Duganella dendranthematis: one gene and its partner. The main gene of each other region encodes a partner of the protein of the gene in region 2 in a complex. Links are inferred from orthologs where the notes say so. Each region holds a gene or a part of one and is shown on either strand. Other genes may lie near its edges.

Region 1 (3,297 bases), 430 kb from region 2 along the record:
CTTCGACTTCCTGGGTGCATCGGCGGTAGCCAAGGTTGTCAACGTGGCCTGCAACTTTGCCGGCCTGGTGTGGTTTGGCTACGCCGGCCACCTGATCTGGCAGTTGGGCATGACCATGGCCGTGTGCCAGATCGCCGGTTCACTGATCGGTTCGCGCATGGCGATGAAGCACGGCAGCGGCTTCGTCCGCAAGCTGTTCCTGGTGGTGGTGTCGGTGCTGATCGTCAAGACTGGCTATGACGCCTGGCTGCGGTGGTGATACCTGGGTGACACTGTTCCACGTGAAACAATAGAAAAAGGGCACTTGGCAACTCACCAAGTGCCCTTTTTTCATTGTTTCACGTGGAACACAGCCAACAATATTTTTGCCTAAAAAAGTCGCAACACCAAAAAAACTCTATAATCTGACCTTGATCCCCTTCGCTTTAAATTCTCCACCATGCTATTTCCTACGAAATTCGACGTCATCGTTGTCGGCGGTGGTCATGCCGGTACCGAAGCTGCACTCGCTTCTGCCCGCATGGGCCAGAAGACGCTGCTGCTCACCCACAACATTGAGACGCTGGGTCAGATGTCGTGCAATCCCTCCATCGGCGGTATCGGCAAAGGCCATCTGGTCAAAGAAGTCGATGCGCTGGGCGGCGCCATGGCGATCGCTACCGATGAATCGGGCATCCAGTTCCGCATCCTGAATTCCTCCAAAGGCCCGGCCGTACGCGCCACGCGCGCGCAAGCCGATCGTATCCTGTACAAGGCCGCCATCCGCGAGCGCCTGGAAAACCAACCTAACCTGTGGCTGTTCCAGCAGGCAGTGGACGACCTGATCGTGGAGGGCGACCGCGTGGTCGGCGCCGTTACCCAGATCGGCCTGAAGTTCCTTGCGCCAGCGGTGGTGCTGACCGCCGGCACTTTCCTCGACGGTAAGATCCACGTCGGCCTGAACAGCTACTCGGGTGGCCGCGCCGGCGATCCGCCAGCCGTATCGCTGTCCGCGCGCCTGAAAGAATTGAAGCTGCCGCAAGGCCGTCTGAAGACCGGCACGCCGCCGCGCATCGACGGCCGCAGCATCGACTTTACGCAGATGACCGAACAGCCGGGCGACCTCGATCCGGTGCCGGTGTTCTCGGTGATGGGCAATGCCGCCATGCACCCTGAGCAAATGCCTTGCTGGATCACGCATACCAACCAGCAAACCCACGACATCATCCGTGGCGGCCTGGACCGCAGTCCGATGTACACCGGCGTGATCGAAGGCGTCGGCCCGCGTTATTGCCCGTCGATCGAAGACAAGATTCACCGCTTCGCGTCGAAGGAATCGCACCAGATTTTCCTGGAGCCGGAAGGCCTGACCACGCACGAATTCTATCCAAACGGCATCTCCACCAGCCTGCCGTTCGACGTGCAGATCGCGCTGGTGCGCTCGATGAAAGGCCTGGAAAACGCCCACATTCTGCGTCCTGGCTATGCGATTGAATACGATTACTTCGACCCGCGTGGCCTGAAAGCATCGCTGGAAACCAAGGCTATCAATGGCCTGTTTTTCGCCGGCCAGATCAATGGCACCACCGGTTACGAAGAGGCTGCGGCACAAGGTCTGCTGGCCGGCGTCAACGCCGCGCTGCAAACTCAGGGCCGTGGAGCCTGGACGCCAGCCCGTTCGGAAGCCTATCTGGGCGTGATGGTAGACGACCTCGTCACGCAAGGCGTGATGGAGCCGTACCGCATGTTCACCAGCCGCGCCGAGTACCGCCTGAGCCTGCGCGAAGACAACGCCGACATGCGCCTGACCGAAATCGGCCGCAAGCTGGGCGTGGTTGGCGATGCGCAGTGGGAAGCCTTCGACCGCAAGCGCGAGTCGGTTGGCCGCGAACTGGAACGGCTGCGCTCCACGTGGGTGAACCCGCGCATCCTGGAAGCGGCTGAGTCCGAACGCGTGATTGGTCAGGCCATCGAGCGGGAGTATTCGTTGGCCGATTTGCTGCGCCGTCCCGGCGTTGCCTACGACACGCTGATGACGCTCAAAGGTACTGACGGCCGCGAGCTCGCAGGTCCGGGTGAGACTGATGAAGCGGTCAAGGAACAGATCGAAATTCAGCTCAAATACTCGGGCTATATTGATCGCCAGACCAAGGAAGTCGAGCGCCACGAGCACTACGAAAACCTGAAATTGCCGGAAGGTTTCAGCTATCTGGACATCACCGCGCTGTCGGTGGAAGTGCGCCAGAAGTTGCACGCGCAGCGTCCGGAAACGCTGGGCCAGGCATCGCGTATTTCTGGTGTGACGCCGGCGGCGATTTCGCTGCTGCTGGTACACCTGAAGAAGGCCGGATTCGGCGGTTTTTTGAATAAAGAAGAGGCAGCATGAAGGTGTTTAACCGCGAAGTAGTAGCGGATGTTCTGAAACAAGGCATCAAGCAGCTGCCCTTGCAGCTGAGCGAGGAACAGGTAGAAAAGCTGCTGGACTACCTGGCCCTGCTGAACAAGTGGAATTCGGTCTACAACCTGACCTCGGTGCGCGACCCCATGGAAATGGTCAAGCTGCACCTGCTGGACTCGCTGGCGGCCGTTCCGGCGTTCGCGGGGGCGTCAAATGTACTGGATGTCGGGGCAGGGGGCGGATTGCCGGGCGTGGTGCTGGCGATTAGCCGGCCGGATATGAAATTGTCGATGATCGACACGGTGCACAAGAAGACCGCCTTCCTCAATCAGGTGAAGGCGGAGCTGGAACTGGGCAATGTGACGGTGTACACCAAAAAGGTGCAGGAGCTGGAAGTGAAGACCAAGTTCGACGTCATCACCTCCCGGGCGTTCGCCGACCTGTCGGACTTCGTCAACTGGTCCGGGCACCTGCTGGCGGAGGGCGGCCAGTTCATCGCCTTGAAAGGCACGGCGCCGGCGGAGGAGCGAGAGCGACTGCCAGCACCATGGAAAGTGCAGAAACTGGAGCCTTTGGCAGTGCCGGGGCTGGACGCAGAACGCCACCTGGTATTCATCCAGGCTGATGAAAACGCAGAAACAGTATAAACGGTTTATACGGTATAAATGGTTTATATCAAATAAATAGTATAAATCGTTTATATCGTTTATACCGTATAAATCAAAAGCATCAACACACATAAGAATTACATGGCAAAAATTTTTTGCGTAGCAAATCAAAAGGGCGGCGTAGGCAAGACCACCACCACAGTCAACCTGGCCGCCGGTTTGGCAAAACTGGATCAGCGCGTATTGCTGGTCGATCTAGACCCGCAGGGCAATGCCACCATGGGTGCCGGCATTAACAAGGCGGGCCTGCCT
Region 2 (3,713 bases):
GACACGCTGGAAAAAGAAGCGGCCGAAGCGGCCAAGACCGGCAAGCCGGTGGTGCAGGACCACGCCACCAAGGCCGACAACGGCTGGATCGCGATTTCGCAGCACTTCTTCGTCTCGGCCTTCATTCCGCAGCCTAAGCTGATGCACGATATCGAGACCTCGAAGATCGATACCAATGTGTACGGCATCGCCGTCAAGCAGCCGCTGGGCACGATTGCGCCGGGCGCCACCGTCAGCAATGACGCCCGCCTGTTCTCCGGCCCGCAAGAAGCCAAGCTGCTGGAAGAGACCGCGCCGGGCCTGATCCTGGTGCGCGACTACGGTTTCCTGGCCATGATCGCCAAGCCGATGTTCGCCGTGATCAACTACATCCACTCGCTGCTGGGCAACTGGGGCTGGACCATTATTGTGTTCACCATCCTGATCAAGCTGCTGTTCTTCCCGCTGTCGGCTGCCGGTTACCGCAGCATGGCGAAGGTCAAGCTGGTGACGCCGAAGATGCAAGCCATCCGCGAGCGCTACAAAGGCGACCCGGCCAAGATGAACCAGGCCACGATGGAACTGTACAAGCAGGAGAAGATCAATCCGCTGGGTGGCTGCCTGCCGATCCTGGTGCAGATGCCAGTGTTCATCTCGCTGTACTACGTGCTGCAATCGGCGGTGGAAATCCGCGGCGCACCGTGGATTGGCTGGATCACCGACCTGGCCCAGCACGATCCGTATGCGATCCTGCCGGTGCTGTACGCGATTTCGATGTTCATCACCACCAAGCTGAACCCTGCACCGGCTGATCCGATGCAAGCCAAGATGATGCTGTTCATGCCGCTGGCGTTCTCGGTGATGTTCTTCTTCTTCCCGTCCGGCCTGGTGCTGTACTGGGTCGTGAATAACGTGCTGTCGATTGCTCAACAGTATGTGATTTCCAAGAAATTCGGTACCCCGGCGCCTGCCAAGGCGTAAGCGCCACAAGCTGTTGCTAAAAAGCCCCATGTGCGCTTGCACCGGCCAAGGCCGCTGCAAAGCCACATGGGGCTTTTTTTTATTTACCTTACAATCCGTTTATGAACATCGACTCTTCCCCTATCGCCGCCATCGCCACCGCACCGGGGCGCGGCGGCATCGGCGTCGTGCGCGCCTCCGGCAAAAACCTGCAAGCGCTGATCGGCGCGCTGTTCGGCGGCGACGCGCTCAAGCCGCGCCACGCCACCTACATCCCGTTCAAGCAGGCCGACGGCAGCATCATCGACCAGGGTATCGCCATCTGGTTCAAGGGGCCGAACTCGTACACCGGGGAAGACGTGCTGGAACTGCAAGGCCACGGCGGCCCTATCGTGCTGCAGATGCTGCTGGCGCGCGTACTGGAAGCCGGCGAAGACCTCGGCCTGCGGCTGGCCGAACCGGGCGAATTCACCCGCCGCGCCTACCTCAATGACAAGCTCGACCTAGCGCAAGCGGAAGCCGTGGCCGACCTGATCGACGCCTCGACCGAAGCGGCGGCCAAGTCGGCGTCGCAATCGCTGTCGGGCGCATTCTCGAAAACCGTGAATACGCTGGTCGGCAGCGTCACCAACCTGCGCATGCTGGTGGAAGCCACGCTGGATTTCCCGGAAGAAGAAATCGACTTCCTGGAAAAATCCGACGCGCGTGGGCAACTGAAGAGCATCGTTGCCGCGTTGGAGCAGGTTTTCAAGCAGGCGGCGCAAGGTGCGCTGCTGCGCGAAGGGCTGAACGTGGTGCTGGTCGGCCAGCCGAACGTCGGCAAATCGTCGTTGCTGAATGCGCTGGCGGGCAATGACGTGGCGATCGTTACGCCGATCGCCGGCACCACGCGCGACAAGGTCACCGAGACGATTCAGATCGAAGGCATCCCGCTGAACATCATCGACACCGCCGGCATCCGCGCCCCGGAAGAGGCGGTGGACGTGGTGGAACGGATCGGCATCGAGCGTACCTGGGGCGAGGTCGGCAAGGCCGACGTCATCCTACACCTGCTGGACGCCGACCACGGTCCGTCGCGCGCCGATGAAAATATCACAGCCGCGTTCCCGGAAGGCGTGCCGGTGCTACGCATCTGGAACAAGATTGATCTGTCCGGCCACAAGCCGGCGGTGGACGTGATGGAAGACGCCACCCACATCTACCTGTCGGCGCACGACCACGTCGGGATTGATTTGCTGCGCAAGGAACTGTTGCGCATCGCCGGCTGGCAGCAGACCGGCGAATCGCTGTACCTGGCGCGCGAACGTCACCTGATCGCGCTGAAAAACGCTGGCGCCCACCTGGCCCGCGCCGGCGAGCACGCCGCGCAGAGCGACCAGTCGCTGGACCTGTTCGCCGAAGAACTGCGGCTGGCGCAAGTTCAGCTGTCGAGCATCACCGGCGCCTTCTCCTCCGACGACCTGCTAGGCGTCATCTTCAGCCGCTTCTGTATCGGCAAATAAACTTGGTTTAGTACGGCGAACCGGTAACGTCCAGCTTGAGTTGCCACAGTGCGCCGGCGCCGGTGATGTAGAGGGTCTTGCCGTCGGCGCCACCGAAGGCGGCGTTGGTGACGTTGGCGTCGACTTTGATGGTGGCGATCTGTTTGCCCGCCGGCGTGAACACGCGCAGCCGCTTGTCGGTGTGCTCGCTGACGTAGATGTTGCCGTAGCAGTCCACCGCCATGCCGTCCGGAATACCCAGCTGCTCCACCAGATCCTTGCCGGCCTGCGGCATGCCGTTGACGATCGGGTAGGCGCGCAGCACGCCGTGCTCGCCCACCATGCCGTTCACGTACAGCACGTCTTCCTTTGGCGACAGCGATACGCCGTTCGGATTTTTCAGCGTGTCATCCACCACCGTGACCTTGCCGTCGGTGCCCACGCGGTACACGCGCGTCTTGTCCTGGCCGCCCGGCGCGGCGGTGCGCTGGAAGTCTGGATCGCTGAAGTACAGCGTGTCATCCGAGGCCATCGCCATGTCGTTCGGCGAGTTGAAGACGGTGCCTTCAAACTTGCTGACCAGGTCGCTGCGCTTGCCGTCCAGCGTGTACAGCGACACCGATTTCCACTTGTGGGTGGCGGCGATGATGTTGCCGTGGCCGTCGGTGGCCAAGCCGTTGCTGCCGCTGTCCTCGATTGCCACGCTGACTTTGCCGCTGGCGTCCAGCTTCAGGATGCGCGACGGGAAGCCGGGGCCAAACGTGAAGTCGGAGAAGTACAGCGCATCCTTGATCCATACCGGTCCTTCATACAGGCCGGGTTCGCTGCGGGTGCTGTTGGCGGCGGCGATGCGGGTCGCCGTCAGCTCGCCGGATGGGGCTTTGCCGGTGCAGGCCGCCGGTGCGGAGAGGGCATACGGCGCGGCCAGCACGGCCGCCAAGGTAAGGGCACTGCGTAACATCATGCTGCATTCTCCTGTTGTTGACGATAGACGATGACACAATCGCGGCCAGCTTTCTTGGCCGCGTACAAACAGCTGTCGGCGGCGGCCAGCATGGCGGCGGCGTCGGCCAGTTTGTCTTTGTCGAAGGTGGCCACGCCGATGCTCATGGTGACGTGCGGCCGGGTGGCCGCCGGCGAGTGGTTGATCTGGAGCGAGGCGATTTTGGCGCGGATGGTTTCCGCCACCAGCGCCGCCTGTTCGCTGCTGGTGTCGGGCAGCACGGCGCCGAATTCTTCGCCGCCGTAGCGCGCTGCCAGGTCGGCCGGTCGTTGCAGGGTGGCGGCAAACGC

What was found.
Region 1: the proteins of mnmE (region 2) and mnmG are in contact, whole or in part, in a solved structure (PDB 9HIP), measured with the Escherichia coli proteins. The link is inferred for Duganella dendranthematis from one-to-one orthologs.

What each region holds. Positions count from the first base shown.
Region 1 is NZ_CP051684.1:2,462,643-2,465,939, forward strand. Bases 1-2,902 are described here. They hold mnmG (tRNA uridine-5-carboxymethylaminomethyl(34) synthesis enzyme MnmG), read left to right. Parts: upstream 1-439; coding sequence 440-2,365; downstream 2,366-2,902. Other genes in these bases: HH213_RS11320 (sulfite exporter TauE/SafE family protein), read left to right, coding at 1-259; rsmG (16S rRNA (guanine(527)-N(7))-methyltransferase RsmG), read left to right, coding at 2,362-2,902. In the rest of the region: more of rsmG, read left to right, coding at 2,903-3,024; HH213_RS11335 (ParA family protein), read left to right, coding at 3,127-3,297. UniProt on the Escherichia coli protein: NAD-binding protein involved in the addition of a carboxymethylaminomethyl (cmnm) group at the wobble position (U34) of certain tRNAs, forming tRNA-cmnm(5)s(2)U34.
Region 2 is NZ_CP051684.1:2,034,495-2,038,207, reverse strand. Bases 330-3,251 are described here. They hold mnmE (tRNA uridine-5-carboxymethylaminomethyl(34) synthesis GTPase MnmE), read left to right. Parts: upstream 330-1,061; coding sequence 1,062-2,441; downstream 2,442-3,251. Other genes in these bases: HH213_RS09440 (SMP-30/gluconolactonase/LRE family protein), read right to left, coding at 2,449-3,251; yidC (membrane protein insertase YidC), read left to right, coding at 330-960. In the rest of the region: more of yidC, read left to right, coding at 1-329; more of HH213_RS09440, read right to left, coding at 3,252-3,384; HH213_RS09435 (sensor domain-containing diguanylate cyclase), read right to left, coding at 3,381-3,713. UniProt on the Escherichia coli protein: Exhibits a very high intrinsic GTPase hydrolysis rate. Involved in the addition of a carboxymethylaminomethyl (cmnm) group at the wobble position (U34) of certain tRNAs, forming tRNA-cmnm(5)s(2)U34.